DNA from 4 places in the Paenibacillus sp. FSL R5-0744 genome. Region 1 is predicted to be linked to each of the others. Evidence: riboswitches for the same ligand, from Rfam matches in the RefSeq annotation. Region 1 holds a riboswitch; each other region holds the start of a gene.
What was found. Region 1 has a riboswitch for cyclic di-AMP ahead of MKY19_RS25830 (alpha/beta hydrolase). Riboswitches for the same ligand answer to the same signal wherever they lie in the genome.
Positions count from the first base shown of each region.

Region 2: another riboswitch for cyclic di-AMP. It lies ahead of MKY19_RS02660 (hypothetical protein); the one in region 1 lies ahead of MKY19_RS25830 (alpha/beta hydrolase).
Region 3: another riboswitch for cyclic di-AMP. It lies ahead of MKY19_RS00545 (C40 family peptidase); the one in region 1 lies ahead of MKY19_RS25830 (alpha/beta hydrolase).
Region 4: another riboswitch for cyclic di-AMP. It lies ahead of MKY19_RS25380 (TrkH family potassium uptake protein); the one in region 1 lies ahead of MKY19_RS25830 (alpha/beta hydrolase).

Region 1 is NZ_CP150228.1:5,861,368-5,865,760, forward strand. Features, by position in the region: gene selD (selenide, water dikinase SelD) at 1-859, opposite strand, end outside; gene MKY19_RS25830 (alpha/beta hydrolase) at 1,016-1,825, opposite strand; cyclic di-AMP (ydaO/yuaA leader) riboswitch at 1,932-2,116, opposite strand; gene MKY19_RS25835 (hypothetical protein) at 2,338-2,511, opposite strand; gene MKY19_RS25840 (Nif3-like dinuclear metal center hexameric protein) at 2,596-3,390, opposite strand; gene MKY19_RS25845 (endo-1,4-beta-xylanase) at 3,502-4,393, opposite strand, start outside.
Region 2 is NZ_CP150228.1:587,169-591,561, reverse strand. Features, by position in the region: gene kdpB (potassium-transporting ATPase subunit KdpB) at 1-396, opposite strand, end outside; gene kdpA (potassium-transporting ATPase subunit KdpA) at 413-2,089, opposite strand; gene MKY19_RS02660 (hypothetical protein) at 2,306-2,722, opposite strand; cyclic di-AMP (ydaO/yuaA leader) riboswitch at 2,913-3,102, opposite strand; cyclic di-AMP (ydaO/yuaA leader) riboswitch at 3,523-3,688, shown strand; gene MKY19_RS02655 (hypothetical protein) at 3,822-4,313, shown strand; gene MKY19_RS02650 (hypothetical protein) at 4,330-4,393, shown strand, end outside.
Region 3 is NZ_CP150228.1:112,484-116,876, reverse strand. Features, by position in the region: gene MKY19_RS00555 (M1 family metallopeptidase) at 1-423, shown strand, start outside; gene MKY19_RS00550 (hypothetical protein) at 435-1,265, shown strand; cyclic di-AMP (ydaO/yuaA leader) riboswitch at 1,480-1,618, shown strand; gene MKY19_RS00545 (C40 family peptidase) at 1,672-2,100, shown strand; cyclic di-AMP (ydaO/yuaA leader) riboswitch at 2,460-2,601, shown strand; gene MKY19_RS00540 (C40 family peptidase) at 2,607-3,098, shown strand; gene MKY19_RS00535 (GNAT family N-acetyltransferase) at 3,354-3,839, shown strand; gene MKY19_RS00530 (cytochrome c) at 3,967-4,323, shown strand.
Region 4 is NZ_CP150228.1:5,749,432-5,753,824, reverse strand. Features, by position in the region: gene uvrC (excinuclease ABC subunit UvrC) at 1-441, shown strand, start outside; gene MKY19_RS25385 (CPBP family intramembrane glutamic endopeptidase) at 548-2,233, opposite strand; cyclic di-AMP (ydaO/yuaA leader) riboswitch at 2,548-2,727, shown strand; gene MKY19_RS25380 (TrkH family potassium uptake protein) at 2,864-4,159, shown strand; gene MKY19_RS25375 (TrkA family potassium uptake protein) at 4,173-4,393, shown strand, end outside.

The DNA.
Region 1 (4,393 bases):
GAATACTGCCCTCCAAATGGGCAAAGTTATTCTTAGTGCCGCCTGGAACAAAGCCCTGCTCCGCGAGCTCTCTTACTCTTGGCAGCATCGGTACATCGCCTTGACGAATAATCAGTCCGTGATTGCTCCCTTTTGCCATTTCCGAGGCATGTCCAAGCAACCCGAATCCGGTAACATCTGTACAAGCATGTACATCATAGGGCTCCATGATTTCAGCCGCTTTTTTATTCAATGTAGACATGACTGTCGTAAGGCGTGTAGTTTCTTCTGGGGATAGCTGACCCTTTTTAATAGAAGTCGTTAAGATGCCCACACCGATAGGTTTAGTCAAAATCAGCTTGTCTCCTGCCTGCGAACCTGCATTCGTTCTTACTTTGTCCGGATGCACAAGGCCCGTAACGGCCAATCCAAATTTAGGCTCTTTATCGTCGATGGAATGTCCGCCCACAAGCGTTGCTCCTGCTTCCTGCACTTTATCTGCTGCACCGCGCAAAATGTCACCGAGAATGCTTTTGTCCAAAACAGAAATAGGGAAGGCCACAATATTAAGCACTGTAAGCGGCTTACCGCCCATAGCATAAATATCACTTAACGCATTAGCTGCTGCAATTTGCCCAAAGGAATAAGGATCGTCCACGATCGGCGTGAAAAAATCAACAGTTTGCACTAACGCTAGATCATCACTTAATCGATATACCCCAGCGTCATCACTGGTATCCAGACCTACAAGTAGATCCGGATTAGGAACGGTTGGTGGTAGACTGCGAATAACCTGCATGAGATCGGCGGGACCGATTTTGCAGCCGCAGCCCCCTTTTGAAGATAATGAGGTCAATTTTATGGTTTCGGCTTGAGACATCATGACTCAGCTCCTTTAGATAGTTAATATCGAATATCTTTAATCTTACATCAGTAGACAGCATTGTACAAAATACAGACATACAGAAGAACGCCCCGGAGCCAGTACATACTCCCCGGCTATGGGACGCCCCTCATTTCTCACTTACCACTAAGATCAACTAATCTGCTGAGTTTCCTGCTGTTTCTCCAAAAACCGCTGAAGTATAGCATTAAATTTCTCCGGCTGACACAGATTACTAGGATCTAATGCGTTAGGGATGATCACTAACTGAGCATGTGGCAGCTGAGACACCATATCCTTCATACAATTAACTCCAAATTCACTAAAGTCACCTACAATACATAAGGCGGGACGCTTAAAAGACTTTAAGCATCTAGTGTAATCCACATGGCTCGTAGCCAGCCTTTGCCGATACAATTCCCGTGGACGTTTATCGAGAAGTCCTCTTCTAATCTCGTTATAAGCCAGATTCCAGCGTTCCCGGTACATCATACGAATCGAAGGCAGTACAAGCTCACTTGGAGCGTAATACATTAACCAACTACAATAAGCAGCCATAAGCTGGATTTTACCGATTATCGTTGACGCCTGACTTCTACAAAAGCTATCCGCGACAACAATCGCTTTTACTCGCTCTGGATATTGTTTCGCAATATGCTGAACGACGAGCCCCCCATAGGCACTCCCAACAAAAACAGCCTCACGAATACCCAAATCATTCAATAGCATTATTATATCTAGACATTGGGTTTCAATAATCTCGTTTGGGGCCTGCAGTAATTCACCTGATTTGCCATTCCCCCGTAAATCACACAGAATCACTTTATATTTATCAGAAAAATACTCCAATTGTGGCTTGAACATACTATGTGTTAATCCATGTCCATGGATAAACACAACCGGAGCCCCTGTTCCATTGATTTCGTAATAGAGCGAAGTTCCATTCAGTTTAGCAATAGGCAAAGTTAACACCTCTTTCATAGATAGGTTCTACAACTATATCTGCTTTTTAACGCAGCAAAAAACCACAGAGGGATTCTCTGTGGCTATTCATCATCAAATACGCCATTCATCCTCTCTCCATACGCTTACGAGGTTAGCTGTCGGATTCGGGCAGTGAGAGTTGCCCTACCTGCATGGATGCATTTATGCACCTGGAACAGGATTCACCCCATAACTAGTACCGATTGTTACACTGGTTCCCAGTTGTTGGTTCCCCCGCTTTCCTTAACGGAAATTAAGCGGACTTCTTATGTAATTGTCAGTTATGTGATGAATCATACTCCGTGTAAGGTTTCTTGTAAAGTTGAGCCGTGGGCAAAATAATGTTGAAAGCCATGCTTTTCATTTCATATTGAGCATACACTTCGTTTTCTCTTTCTTTTGCTCTTGTTTACTCAATATATCTAAAAAAAGCCGAGCGGCCATCAGAGATCAATCCCTGAACCACTCGGCTTCGTTATACAATCATATGGCTACAACAGATCGGCGTTTTTCAATGCATGCTCCCAGCTCGGAAAAAAGAACAGCGCACTTCGCATAAGATCAGGATCGCTTTGCTTCACTTGTTTTTTGCTGATCGAGCTTCCATCGGTTTGAAGCTTTTTGATACGACTTAACACTTCATCAGCCTCCAAAGGAATTTCCATTGAAACACTCCTTTCTCAGTGACCTGGTTTCCAATCATTTTCTCCATAATATGCAAATTTATTCTTCATTTCGGTTTATACGAATTAAACCAGCTGATAGACCGGTTGTTCAGCAATAAAATAAGTAGGAATCATTGGGTATTTCTGTGCCAGAACTTCAGCTAAATATTTCATTCCTGGAGCTTCACTTTCCGCATGTCCTAACATAATCAGTGCTTTTGATCTGCCTTGGTGGACAGCATCCCTCACATATTCTGGAGTTTCCCATTCGGGGCCCTCGCCAGCAATAATTAAATCAAGATTATGCTGATTAAAAAGAGGAATAGCCATCGTCCCACCTCCTCTGTAACCTACTAATATCCCCACATGTCTGCATATCTGGGATACGTCTCCGGCAGCACGTACATAGGAGATGCCTAGCTTTCTTTTTATATACTGCGCCGCTTCACTTACCGTCATAGCTGGAATCGATAGGATTGTAGCAGTGGATTGCTGCTCAACCACATAGGCTGACCATTCAAGCTCTCGTAGCAAGCCCACCATGATCCCATCCGGTTGATGCCGATGCCAATAATCATGATAACGAAATATAGCCAGTTCAGAACGCTCAATCAAACTCCGTTTCGCGCGATATACAGGGTCATCCTCTAACCACTTGTTCGTCTCATGATGACTGTAAAACACACCTTCATGTGTGATTAACAAATTGGCGTTCATAGCAATCGTTCGTTCCACAACATATTGCGTAGCGCAAAATGCCGTAACCATCCCTGTAATCACCATTTCCGGATTCCCCGGCTTAAGAGTATCCACAGTCCCATCTATCTGTTCCATGGCTCCTATTAAATCTTCCAGAATCATTCTAATTGTCACGCTCACTTTAATCTGCCCTTTGAGATCTATTCTACTAATCTATCAACGTATAAATAACCCACCCTTAATCGATATAAGGACGGGTTCACAGTTCATTATTTGAGCAGCTTGCCCACTCTATGATTTCGTGGCAGAGGTGATAATTTGATGGAAAGCTGGCTTCGGCTTATGCCCTTCATCGAATAGGAACGGCCAGTTCTTCCGCCCACGAACAGGGAAATCATCCAGCCAGGTATAGTCATCCGCTGCTCCCCAGAACGTAACCGAACTAATCACGTCCCGGTATTCTCTCAGCAGTGCGAACATCGCTTCATATCGATCTGCTTGAAGCTCGAGCAGCTCAGCAGGTACTGTCTTTAAGTCCATTCGTCTGTCATCGAAACGGAACATGGATACATCCAGCTCTGTCAGTTGGAGCTGAAGTCCTAACGATGCATATTTTTCGATCGCTGCACGAATATCATCCAGACTAGGATCGTATAAATTCCAGTGTGCCTGCAATCCGACGCCATGGATCGGCACGCCTTGTTCCAATAGAGACTTCACCAGTTTATAGATTTTGTCACGCTTTAATGGATGGGATTCGTTATAGTCATTGTAGAATAATAATGCCTTAGGGTCAGCTTCATTGGCGAATTCAAACGCTTTGGCGATAAAATCCGGGCCAACAATGTCGAGCCACTTCGAATGGCGAAGAAGCTCTTCTCCTTCATCGGCTATAACTTCATTGACAACATCCCAAGCATAAATATCATCCTTATAACGTCCTACAACGGTCTGAATATGTGATTTGACTCGTGCAAGCAGAATCTCTTTGCTTACAGGTCCTCCGCCCTTATCCTCAAACAGCCAGTCCGTTGTCTGGTTGTGCCAAATCAAGGTATGTCCGCGCATCGCCATATGATGTTCCCTGGAGAAGGCAACCAGCTGGTCTGCTGCCCTAAAGTTATAAGTGTCCTCAAGTGGATGCAGACTTTCAAATTTCATCTCGTTCTCAGCGGTAATACTG
Region 2 (4,393 bases), 1.6 Mb from region 1:
ACTGACGATGACGATATCTCCTTTACGCAGCTCGGAGGAAGAGACTGTCTTCACCGCTCCTCCAACCAGTTTGTTAGCTGTGATATCTTGTTTTGTTTTTTTGAGCGAATCGGCTTGGGCTTTACCCCGGCCTTCCGCCAGTGCTTCAGCGAAGTTCGCAAACAGCACTGTAAATAGCAGAATGAACAACACTGTGATATTGAAGCCTATCGATTGCTCTGCATTAAAATATCCAGGAGCCAGCACCATGAGGAGGACAATGATCGTACCGACCTCTACCACGAACATGACGGGATTTTTGATTAGCGTTACTGGGTTAAGCTTTATAAAACTATCCTTTACAGCGCTAAGGAGTATGGGTCCCGTCAGCAACTTTTTTCTTTTTACAGTACTCATCTTATTCTCCCTCTTCCTACCGTAAGGTTAGATATTCTGCAATGGGGCCGAGTACAATGACCGGCAGGAACGTCAACGCACCGATAATCACTACTGTACCAATCAGAATTCCCGTAAACAGTCCATTGTCTGTGCGGAACGTGCCAATCGTCTCAGGAACCGGCTTCTTCTTAAGCAGAGAACCTGCTACCGCCAGCATTGCAATGATAGAGACATAACGACCTAGCAACATGACAATCCCGGTTGTGACATTCCAAAAAGTTGTATTGTCTGCAAGCCCTTCAAATCCTGAACCATTGTTCGCGGCAGAAGAGACATATTCATATAACACTTGGCTGAGTCCATGGAATCCAGTGTTCGTAATCGCCCCTTGCCCCAAATCGGTCAGGAACGCAGCTGCGGTTGGCACAAGGATAATGAACGGATGCACAAGGATCGCTATGGCAATCAGCTTCATCTCCTTGGCCTCTATTTTCCGTCCGAGGAACTCCGGTGTCCTGCCGACCATGAGACCGCACAGGAAGACACCCAGAATCGCATACATCAGCATATTGATCAGTCCGACACCTTTACCACCGAAGACATTGTTGAGCATCATCAGTGCAAGAGGCGTAATACCTCCCAGCGGCGTCAGCGTATCATGCATATTGTTAACACTACCTGTCGTAGCTGCGGTTGTTACTGAAGTAAACAAGGAAGACTGCGGTATGCCGAAGCGCACCTCTTTACCTTCCATACTACCTTGTGAAGATTCAATTCCTAGTGCATTGATCGCCGGATTGCCTTTCGATTCAGCATAGAAGTTTAGGCTTAACAGCAGAACAAACAAGGTCATCATTGCGGTAAAAATTACCCAGCCCTGACGTTTGTTCTTGGCAAACAATCCGTACATATAAGGGAGCGAAGCTGGCAGCATCCACATAGAGAGAATCTCTAGCACGTTCGTAAGTGGATTAGGGTTCTCAAAAGGATGCGATGAATTGGCCCCGAAGAAGCCGCCACCATTCGTGCCCAGATGTTTGATCGATTCCAAAGAAGCTACTGGACCGATAGCAATTTGTTGTGTTTGGCCCTCTAGTGTAGTGACTTCAAGTGATGGCTTGAGCGTTTGTGGCACATGTAGTCCTACCAGCACCAATGAAACTAACAAAGCTAGCGGAATGAACACACGAATATGTGCTTTGACGAAATCCTCGAAGAAGTTCCCGACTGATTTCCGTCCCGTGATTCCTCTGACAAAGGCAACCGCAACAGAAAATCCGCTCGCTGCAGATGTGAACATCATCATCGTGATGACAGCCATTTGTGAAAAATACGAAAGCCCCGTCTCCCCGCTATAATGCTGCAGGTTCGTATTGGTCATAAAGCTGATCACTGTATTGAATGAAAGCGTCTGTTCCATATCCGTAATTCCATTCGGGTTTAACGGCAATCCCCGCTGCAATCTAAGAACAATGTAACTGAAAGTAACCAATACGATATTTGTTAACACAAAGCTGAGCGCATACTTCTTCCAAGACATTCCGTCCCGTTTTTTCAGGCCGATCAGCTTATAAATCCCTTTTTCCATGCCTCCAAACCATCGATCCGTACGGTTCGGTTCATTAGAAAATACATAATATAAATACGTGCCCATCGGCTTAACCAGCAAGATAAGAATTACGATTACAGCAACTATTTGCAAAATGCCCATGAATGCCCCTCCTTAAAATTTCTCCGGATGAATCAATGCGTAAACCAGATATACAAACAACAGTAGGGTAACAGCGATTACTAGAATCACAACTTATCCCTCCCTGTATCCTCAACTACACCTGCGCACCAGCGCATAAATCCATAAAACAACCCGTAAATTACAGCTAACGAAGCCACCATATACAGATCCATCATATCTCCCGCACTCCTTCTTTTATCCTTGATGAGGTGATTTATCGATTAGAAAATCAGCATCACCACTATGAGAATAGATTACATAACTTGCACCAAGTCTTTTATAGACCAATCTAGGATTTATTGAGCTTGTGATTACAAAAATCGGCTGTGTCGTCCAAGTGCGGCACATCTGAATGTAGCGGCAGCATAACGTAAAGCTGCTCTCGAACAGATATACCCGTCCTACCGGGAACGGCGGGCGAAACCAAGTATTCTGATGGCGGGTATCAACTAGAACGACTTGTTCAATCCCCATCTCTTCGAGTAGGGCCTTCTCAGGCAAGTTGTTGGTCAATCCGGCCATCTTAATGCCTCTGAATTTTAGAAGCTTAATAAAATGTTCGCCTGCCTTCGTTGGCGCACATACCAGTACATATTCATTCTGATCTGTCATCTCTTATTCTCCTCAAATGCTTTGCTTGTAAGATCAGAGCTTGATCACCCTGATCTTGAAAGAAAAGCTACCGCTAATGATGAATATAACGACCTCTTCGTGAGGTTTTCCATAAATGCTTTGCTTAAAAAAGCACAGCAAAAAGCCACAAAGGATTCTCCTCTGTGGCTCGCTAGCGGTCACATTGCACTCATCCTCTCTCCATACGCTTACGAGGTTAGCTGTCGGATTCGGGCGGTGAGAGTCGCCCTACCTGTATAGATGCGAGCTCACTCGCATCTTCTACAGGATTCACCCCATAACCGGCTTCCGACTCTCACATCGTCTGCCGATTGTTGGTTCCCCCGCTTTCCTTAACGGAAATTAAGCGGATCAAATATTCGATTGTTGTTGAAACAGGAGTAATCATACCCTTATGCAGGAAGAATTGTAAAACCTGATTGATGCCAAAATAATGCAAATTAAAAACTATTTTCGTATCGGATAGCGCTTACTTGATATCCAATCTCTCTATATCTCTTGTTTACTCGAGTTTTAATCCATTAGCGAAAAGCGGGCATACCATGTGATTTTATTCACCACAAATGTAGAAATCTTAAAAAAACGCCTTTATAGGTAAGAAAACAAGAAGTCGAGATTAAGCGAGGAAGAAGCCCGATAACTCGCAATAAATACCTATTTGGTTCCCTTTTCCGTCGTAGTAGGCAGGATTTGGTTTAAATCGCGCTCAAAAGAACACTTTCTGTTTTTACAGAAACACCTTGAAAAGAGTATGATTCGGGTTGAATCTATTTCACGAAATACATTCAACGCTGAGTTCCTGTATTTGCAGGGAACGGGGGAACCATCAGGTCACATGGCCTACTTGGGGTGAATCCGAAGGAGACTGTCCAAGTCTCATATAGGTAGGGCGACTCTCACCGTCCGAATCCGACAGCTAACCTCGTAAGCGTAAAGAGAGAGACCCTTGATCCGCCACGCTTTGGCACAGGTGTGTGTATACCTGTATTCCAAAACCGCAGCAGAGGTCCTCCTCTTGCTGCGGTTTTTGCGTTACCTGAATCTATAGGGTGATAGCATGCTGGACGGGGTGAAAGGAATGAAACACTATTATTGGGGAACTCAGCAAGAGCTACTTGAGCCGATAAGTCTAAATTATGTTTGCTTTGGAGCGTTGTGGTTCGAAGAGGATCATCACAGAACTATTGTCGGCTATGCTTTTGGTCAGAAGCAGATTGAATCACTTCGCCATTTCAGCAGCCCATCTACCTGTGAATACTGTATGGACCGAACAATTATATACGAAATATATAAAAGTATCCGAGAAAAGCAACAGCTGCAGGATTGGTCAGCACACCAACGTTTTCCGTGGCTCACCGCTTTTAAGGAACCGTGGAAAGACATTGCAGTCGGTTGGTACGTAATGAGATCCCGCAACACCTTTCCCTTACATTTATCCGTTATACGCAAACAGAAATTCAGACTATGGCTAGAGCATACCGCAGTCTGTGAGAATGAAGCTGAAATGCTCGCCTGTATAGAGAAGGCTAATGACATTCACCATGTAGATCTTAAGCTTTTGGAAACCTAAGGAGGAAAAAACTGTCATGGACCAGCGAAGACTGTCTCGCATAGAAGTATTCGTCTTTGATTCACCTGAGCCTATTCATT
Region 3 (4,393 bases), 1.1 Mb from region 1:
GTAACCAAAAAATCATGGCAGCCTTATTTCGAAGATTATATTTATGGTGGTGGTGCTCCTGATTTCTCAGTAGATACGATTACGATTAAAAAGAATGGCAACAGCGATGCTCAGAGCTATGAATCCATAGTAAAGATTACAAACAAAGGGAGCCATTACATTGACGTTCCCATTAAATTCACATTCGCCGATGGCTCTGCTACAGAGCGGGTCTGGAGCGGTGAAGGAGCAGAGACTACCTTCCAATTGTTAAGCGATAAGCTTCTTCTCTCTGCTGAGGTTGATCCTGAGCATACCATTCTGTTAGAAAACAAACATCTTAATAACTTCAGACTGGCGGAAATAGAGCCCAAAACGCTCTCCCGCTGGACATTAAGTGTAACTAAACTAGTTGAAACCGTGCTCGGAACTCTTGTCTGGTGAGGTGAATGATTGTGAGAACATCGATAACCCGCGGCTGGCAAAGCATGAAGGAGCAATTTTATATTCTGATTCTGCTCTTCATCTACCGACTGCTCTGGGGCTACTTTATGTACGGCTTCATCCGGTCTGCTATCGTTCCAATTCTACTACGTTATCCAGATAAAGACGCTGGAGGCAGCGGAATGGGCAGACTACTCTATTATGTCGAAGGGCAGTTCAGCTTAAACACAGATCCTGCGATACGTACTTGGTTATGGATGTTCCTAGGGCTTGTTGTCTTACGACTGCTACTCTCCCCCTTCATAAGGGCAGGATTACTGCATGAACTCCATCAGGAGCGAAAAGGAGAGCGTGGCCTGTTCTTTTTTCCAGGTATGAAGCTTTATGGATTTCCAGTGTTTATCTTCAGTCTAATCGAATGGGTGCTGGCTCTACTTCCGTTATACTGGCTTGCTCCAAAAATGTACGGGCTATTCTTGTCCTCCTTTCTGAACTACTCTTTGTTACTTCATCTAGTTCCATACGTATTGGCATGGCTTATATACATCTTTATCGTGCGCCTGTTCCTTCTATATATGCAGTTTGGTTATACCAGCGGCACGGGGATGTTCTCCTCCTTATTCATTTGCTTGAAGTCGCTGATTCCGGCAATAGGAATTTCAATCATACTTGGTGCAGCAGGCCTGATCCTTTTGCTAGTGTGCGGACTAACGGGTATCTTCTGTCCTGGCCTACCAGCACTTCTTATTCGTCAACTTTCATCACTGCCCTCAACACTCTTCAAAATGTGGGGAATTTCAGCTCAATATCATCTATGGCAAAGTAAAGCATTTCCACAATAATTTGAAGCATTACAGAACATAATATAAGAGTCCCGGTTCCTGAATCAGGAGCTGGGACTCTTTCGCGTTATAGACAAATTATGAGGATTTGCAAAATCGTAAAGACTTTGTTACAATAAGTCCTGTTCCATTGGTAACAAGTTTGTAATCATTTGAAACGATTTCTACATAACTTCATGTATTTGTCGTAGTCATGTCGATAAGTCACTATCTGGTGCATAAAACGCCGAATTCCTTGCACCGGGAAGTGGGGGAACCATATTTTGGGTGAATTGATCTCGCTTTGCAGTGATCATAGGGGAACCTTCTACCGAATCCTTAAGCTAACCTCACAGGCATTGGAAGGGGTACAATTTTTTTGAAGAATTTAAGAAAAGCATGCGTCGCTGCGGCGCTAGGACTTGTGATGGCGTTCTCTATTGGTGGAGGAAGTGCCTTTGCAGATTCTAAGATGGACAGTGTTATTTCAAAGACAATTGGAGTTGCCTATAAAACCGGAGGCACTAGCACTGCCGGGTTTGACTGTTCTGGATTTACTACGTATGTATTCAAGAAGGTGGGTCTTTCTTTGCCCCGTACTTCAAAAGCTCAATATAATGTCGGAACTCCTGTAGCCAAAAGTAAATTACGTTCAGGTGACCTAGTTTTCTTTAACACATTGGGCAACGGCGTATCCCATGTCGGCATTTATGTTGGAAACGGAAAATTCGCACAATCATCATCTTCATATGGCGTGACCATCACTTCACTTAGCCAGTCCTACTGGGCCAATCGCTACGTTGGTGCTAAAAGAGTAATGAGTACTTCCTCATATCAAGCTATAGCCTACGATTAATACTTCCCCACAACTATAACCTCACAATTACATTATATAGACCTGGGTTTGATTATTGACTTAATCGAATCCAGGTTTTCTTTTGCCTTATTATATTCTTTACACCTCTAGAACGGACTTTAAACACTTTTATTTGATAAAAATTTCAATAAATATAAAAATTAGTTTAATATTATCGCTTACATATGCATTTTGTCTTTAAAAAAACGAATTTTTCTGCATGATTATGTTAAAAACGATTGCCAAGCGGCACTCTGTTTGTTACAATAACTGCAGTAAGATTTTAGTAACATTTTTGTAATCATTAAGTTGTTATTTACAAAGGTTTTGTCATGTATTGATTACAAGCTATTCCTAATCAACAGTATCAGCCGAGTTTCCTAACTATTAGGAAAACGGGGGAACCAACTTTGGGTGAATTGACCTCCATTTTTAGAGGGGTCATAGGGGACCTTCAACCGAACCCTTAAGCTAACCTCGTAGGCATCCGGAAGGGGTATAAACTTTTGAAGAAGAAGCTAGCAGCAGCAGTACTTAGCTTTTCCATTATTTTCACCATCGGAGCAGGAAGCGCTTTCGCGGATTCCAAAATGGATAAAGTGATCGACAAGACCATCGGAACTAAGTACGTATCCGGCGGCATCTCCACAAATGGATTTGATTGCTCCGGATTTACAATGTATGTATTTGATAAAATTGGTATAAACCTACCACACCAATCAGGTTCCCAGTATCAAATGGGTACTGCTATCTCCCAAGATGATTTAAGATCTGGAGATCTTGTATTCTTCAATACAAGTGGTAAGGGTGTCTCCCATGTCGGTATTTATGTCGGTGAAGGCAAGTTTGCACACGCATCTTCCTCACGCGGTGTAACGATTAGCTCCCTGAGTGATAGCTACTACGTGAAACGCTACATCGGTGCTAAACGAATTATGAGCACGGATGCTTATCATTCTGTTGCTTCTGAGACAGAAGATAATGATGATGTTCAATAAGTAAATCGTACATAGGCTCTTTTCCAAGATGTTGATTCTTGGGGAAGAGCTTGTTTTTTGTCTTATTTAGTATTTACCCCTCTCAGAATTTGTAAAACAATAATCCTCATAAATTTCTGAGTCGACCATGCCTCTTTTTGTATATAATTAGTTACAAGCATAAACGCCTTCGATGTCCTTATAAGGACCATAAGTATTTTAAGCTACAAATATAAGACATTTAAAGTTCCCCCGTGAAAGGAGGTCCTTGACCTTATGATAAATCCCTCTGTTACTTTTCATGTAGCGCCTATGGAGACCAGTCACGCGGAAGAGGTTTGCAACTGGGATTACACTGCCCCTTATAATATTTACGGCTGGATGCCGTGGGAGCAAATGCAGGCTCTTGGAATCGAGTTCGGTGACCCGCAGCTACGGAATGAGCAATATGTCTCCATACTAAATGGGCAAGGGATTTTGTGTGGATTCGCGCAGTTGTTTCCAATGGAAGGTGTTGTTCGCTTGGGGATTGGTATGCGCCCTGATCTATGCGGTCAAGGTCTAGGGAAAATATTCATGGATGCAATCGTGCAAGCAGCCTTAATTCGTTATCCTGAGCGTGAGATTGATCTAGAGGTATTGACCTGGAACCAGCGGGCGATCCGAACTTACCAAAAGTGTGGATTTACGATTACCGATACGTATGAGCGCCTAACCCCCACAGGAAACAAACCTTTTTATTGCATGGTCTATGATAAATAATATTAAATTCCATATTTTTCAATGATTTGATGGCATTATCGTTCATTTTTTTGTCACAAACCCTATGATAACGCTTCACCTTGAGCTATAATGTAGGGAGCAGCTTACATAGAAGGGACGAACTGGGATGCAGAAATGGATCATGAGCGGTTTGTTTTTTGCCGCCTGTGCCTTTGCGGTAGTACTTATGTTTACACTTCCAGGTAAAGAAGAGGTAGCTGAACAGAATAAACCGACGATGCCGGAAGTCCAATTGGATGCGGCAAAGGCCGAAGCAACCGTGAAAGCCAGCTGTATCACCTGTCACGGCGATCAGCTTCAAGGTGGAGTTGGACCCAGTCTTCAAAATGAAGGCGGTCAGCATGATGCTGAAGAAATCTACAGTATCGTCACTAAAGGACGCGGTCAAATGCCTTCCTTTAAAGAAAAGCTAGCCCCTGAGGAGATTGCAAACGTCGCCCTCTGGCTCTCAGAGAAAAAGTAACAGTAACTACTACCTAAGCAACTAAAAACGCCCGTGCCAGAAGATAGTTCACTATCTGCGCACGGGCGTT
Region 4 (4,393 bases), 110 kb from region 1:
ATCGTAGTCGATGGTGGTAAAGGGCAGATATCCTCAGCTATTGATATTCTGGAGAACGAGCTGGGGTTATTCATTCCGGTCTGTGGTCTCGTCAAGGATGATAAGCATAAGACGGCTCAGCTTTTGGTTGGAGATCCGCCAGAACCTGTCGCTTTGGCTCGGGATAGTCAGGAATTTTATCTGTTGCAACGGATTCAGGATGAGGTGCATAGATTCGCCATCACCTTCCACCGTGAACAACGTGGGAAGTCCATGGTTACTTCTAAACTGGACTCCATACCAGGTATAGGCGAGAAGCGGCGCAAGGCGCTGCTTAAGCATTTCGGATCACTAAAGAAAATTAAAGAAGCCTCCATAGAGGATTTTATATCACTTTCTATTGGCGAAAAGCTGGCTAGTCAAATTCTTGAGGCGCTCAAGGATGAAGAGCCAGCGACATAGGCATTCGAAATACTGGAATGATGTATACGTTAATATAAAAAAGGTGTCACAGCAGTTTTCTGCTGTGACACCTTTTTTTATTATAGGTTATCCACCCGTTACTTCTTTAAATTACAGATGTAGGTTCAACCGGCTTAGGTTCTGATTTCTGCGGTGGATTAAACCGATAGACGATGTAGGCGACTATGAACGGCATTATAATCGCGAAGATACCAGCCCCTACATTCACGCTTTCCTTCATAAAGATCAGCGTAGCGCCCATCAGAATGCTGTCAAACACGACGTGACTGAACATGACGGCAATAAATCCGTAACGAAGGAAAATATAGCTAAAGAGCAAACCAATCACGGTCAGCTCAATAGGACGGGAACTGATGGGGTAGATCGGATACAGCGTATGGCCAAACGCCCAAACCAGCGTGGTGATCAGGCAAGCAATGAACGTGCTTCGGAATACTTTTTTCAACATAGGAATTCCGAAAAAACGATAAATGGCTTCCTCGGATAAACCAGCGAGCCATGCAACGATGGGCAGCAGCCAAGCATATCTCATGTTGTAAGGAGATTGAGTAGCGTCAGTAGTGGACCAGTTCTGCAAGGTAAGTGATAATACAATGAACATAAGGGTCTGCACCCCTAGCAGCACGAATGCCCAGACGTATCCAGCCCGGATACTATCCAGAACATATTTTCCATAGCCAGGCTCTTTAGCACGAGGCCATGGGTTCATCCCCTCTTCTTTTTTCCATAGGCCGTCCCCTCCAACTAAAGAAAAATAGAGCAGGGAGGACATTAGGAGGCTATATAAGGCATAAATGATGAACATTATGACGGAAGTTATCTGAGCCTCGAGTCCTTCGCCTGAGGATTCAGGGAGCATATTATAGGTGCTGATCATCATGATTACAAAATAAGCTGAGCTTAGGAATATTCCACGCTTAAAGGAGGTATGTTCTCTTCTAAGTATGCTGTAGATGAGTGCCAGAATTCCTAAAGCTAAAGTAGGCAAACCGTAGCCGAATAAAGTAAACTTTTCCGCGAGAGAGGTCTGGTCCTTTACATAGGAGGTATGCCAGGCTGGAGCGGTGAATCCTGCTTTAAAGCTGGATACCTGTTCGCCAGTGAAATCGAAATAATAGTGTAGTAAGGATTCGCCGATCTGAACGGAACGATCTGTATACACGAGCCCGTAGTTTCCCGTATTCGATTCAATTTGCAGCTTGGCGGCATTTACATCCCATTCCTGAAGCCAGGGACGGGCAAGATTTTCTTTTTGTGCAAGTGATAAGGTAGTACCCTTGTCCTCTTCTTTTGCACTGGTGGATACATTGTTTGGTAATCCGGTACCTGATCCTTCTGCACCTTGTGTGAAAGCGACAACTCCACCAGTATACATATTGAGGTCAACAGAGATCAGTGGCTCTTGTTCCGCTGAAGGACTAAGTGTTACACGAAAGATGTCAAAAGGATATCGTTGATCCAATTTCTTTTTTGTATAGTCCTCCAAAAGCTTCTCGCGGGACATATAACCATAAAAGGAAGAGTCCGTATCGTACAGTACATTCCACTGATCGGTTGGTGCTTTGGTGTAGTTCAGCTTTTGTTCTGCGAATGATATGGCTTTGTCGCGGGCTTCCGCCTTACTGATGACAGTAGTATCTTCCCCGGCAGGGCTATTTAGCACCGAGGGAGCAATTTGAAACATAATAAATAGAATAAGACCGATAATGCCCGAGATGATGAGCCTCTTGGAGAGGGCACGTTGCTGTAAGGGCTGGCCAACGGGATTCATGTAACGCCTCCTTGTAAACTGACAATGTTATGTTCCATTATAGTATTAGTGCCATGATAGTTACAAAAATCATCGTATATTCTTTTTATGGGTAATAGAGATATTATAGAATAGGTAACTGAATATATACCATGAATTTAAGGTGATTCTTTCTTCATTTTTCATGAAAATCGATGCAATTGCAGGGAAAACACGGAAAAGTGATGAGAAAAGGCACTCTTAGTGGTACATCCTCTCCAAACCGCATTTTTCATATGAATCACCATTAATAGTGTCTTTGTGATTTATCGAAATAACATATATAATTTGTATGCAATTGTATATAGCCGAATTTCAGGTGAAAACGGGGGAACCATAAGAAGTAATGAAAAGATGAGTATACGCCATAGGCGTTGTCTTTATTCATCAGGGGTGAATTTCGTTCTAGGAACGAATAGGGCAGCCTGCACAGTCCGAATCCGTCAGCTAACCTCGTAGGCTAATTTACTGCAGGAACCAAGGGTAGCATTGGTTTTCCAGTGCTTTTTTTGTTGGAATTCTTTAAATTTTGATAAGAGGGTGAGCGTAGTGGCTTCACAGTTTCGCAGGGTTTCTGAATCAAAGTTCCTGAAGCTCTCTCCGCCTCAGATTATGGTGCTTGGTTTTGCATCGATCATTCTGATTGGAGCCTTGCTGCTAATGCTTCCCATTTCGAGTACCAGCGGGAATGCTGTTAGTTTTATTGATGCGTTGTTTACTGCAACATCGGCCACCTGTGTGACGGGACTTGTGGTGCTGGACACCGGGACGACATTCACCATTTTTGGGAAAACCGTAATTATGGTGCTTATCCAGGTGGGCGGCTTAGGGTTTATGACAATGGCGACCTTATTTGCCATGATGATGAAACGCAAAATTTCCTTGCGGGACAGACTGATCCTTCAGGAAGCAATGAACCAAGGCTCAATGGAGGGGATTGTTCGACTGATCCGGAGAGTACTTATTTATTCCTTGGTCATCGAAGGCTGTGCAGCGGTGCTTCTGTCCTTACGCTGGGCGTTTGATATGCCACTGGGAAAGGCCATTTATTTTGGAATATTTCATGCGGTGTCTATGTTTAATAATGCTGGATTTGATATTTTCGGGGATTTCCGGAGTTTAACCGATTATGTATATGACCCGCTAGTGAACATCGTGGTGATGTTTCTGATTGTCTCTGGCGGTATTGGTTTTATTGTCATGTCGGATCTGGTGGAGTTTCGTGTCAAACGTAAATTATCTTTGCATAGCAAAGTTGTACTCTCCACCACTGCAGGGCTTATTCTTATCGGCGCTTTGGTTATTTTTATATTTGAATTTACGAATCAGCGCACACTGGGGAATTTAAATTTCGGCGGCAAAATATTATCGGCATTCTTTCAGTCGGTATCGCCCCGAACCGCTGGCGCCAATACGGTGGATATTGCCGGACTGCGGCAAGCCTCACAGTTCTTTATGGTTATTCTTATGTTTATTGGTGCATCTCCAGGATCAACAGGTGGCGGGGTCAAGACTACAACCTTTACGATTATGATTGGTGCAGTAATCGCGATGCTGCGCGGACGTGAAGATGTTGTACTGTTCCGTTACCGATTGGCGCAGGAGCGTATCTATAAAGCGTTGACGTTAACATTACTCGCTTTGCTATTGGTCCTCACGGTGTCGATGTTACTGTCCACAACAGAGGATAGTAATTTCTTAGCGATATTATTTGAGACGACCTCAGCTTTTGCCACGGTGGGACTAACCATGGGGCTGACACCTGAACTGTCTATCTTCGGCAAGATTCTGATCTGTCTGACCATGTTTGCAGGTCGGCTAGGTCCATTAACATTAGTGTATGCGCTTGGACCTAAACAGGGTAAACCATTGTATAAGCACCCAGAAGGTAAAATAATTATTGGATAGGAGTTAATCCGAAATGAAAGCACAGCAATTTGTAGTAATCGGTTTAGGCCGCTTTGGCTCAAGCCTTGCACTTGAGCTGATGGAAATGGGCTACGAGGTGCTCGGCATTGATCACCATGAGGAGCGTGTGGAGGAAATGAGCGATCACCTGACGCATGCGGTAGTGGCTGATGCTACAGATGAAGGAATTATGCGCTCGCTTGGCGTACGGAACTTTGACTGTGGGATTGTTGC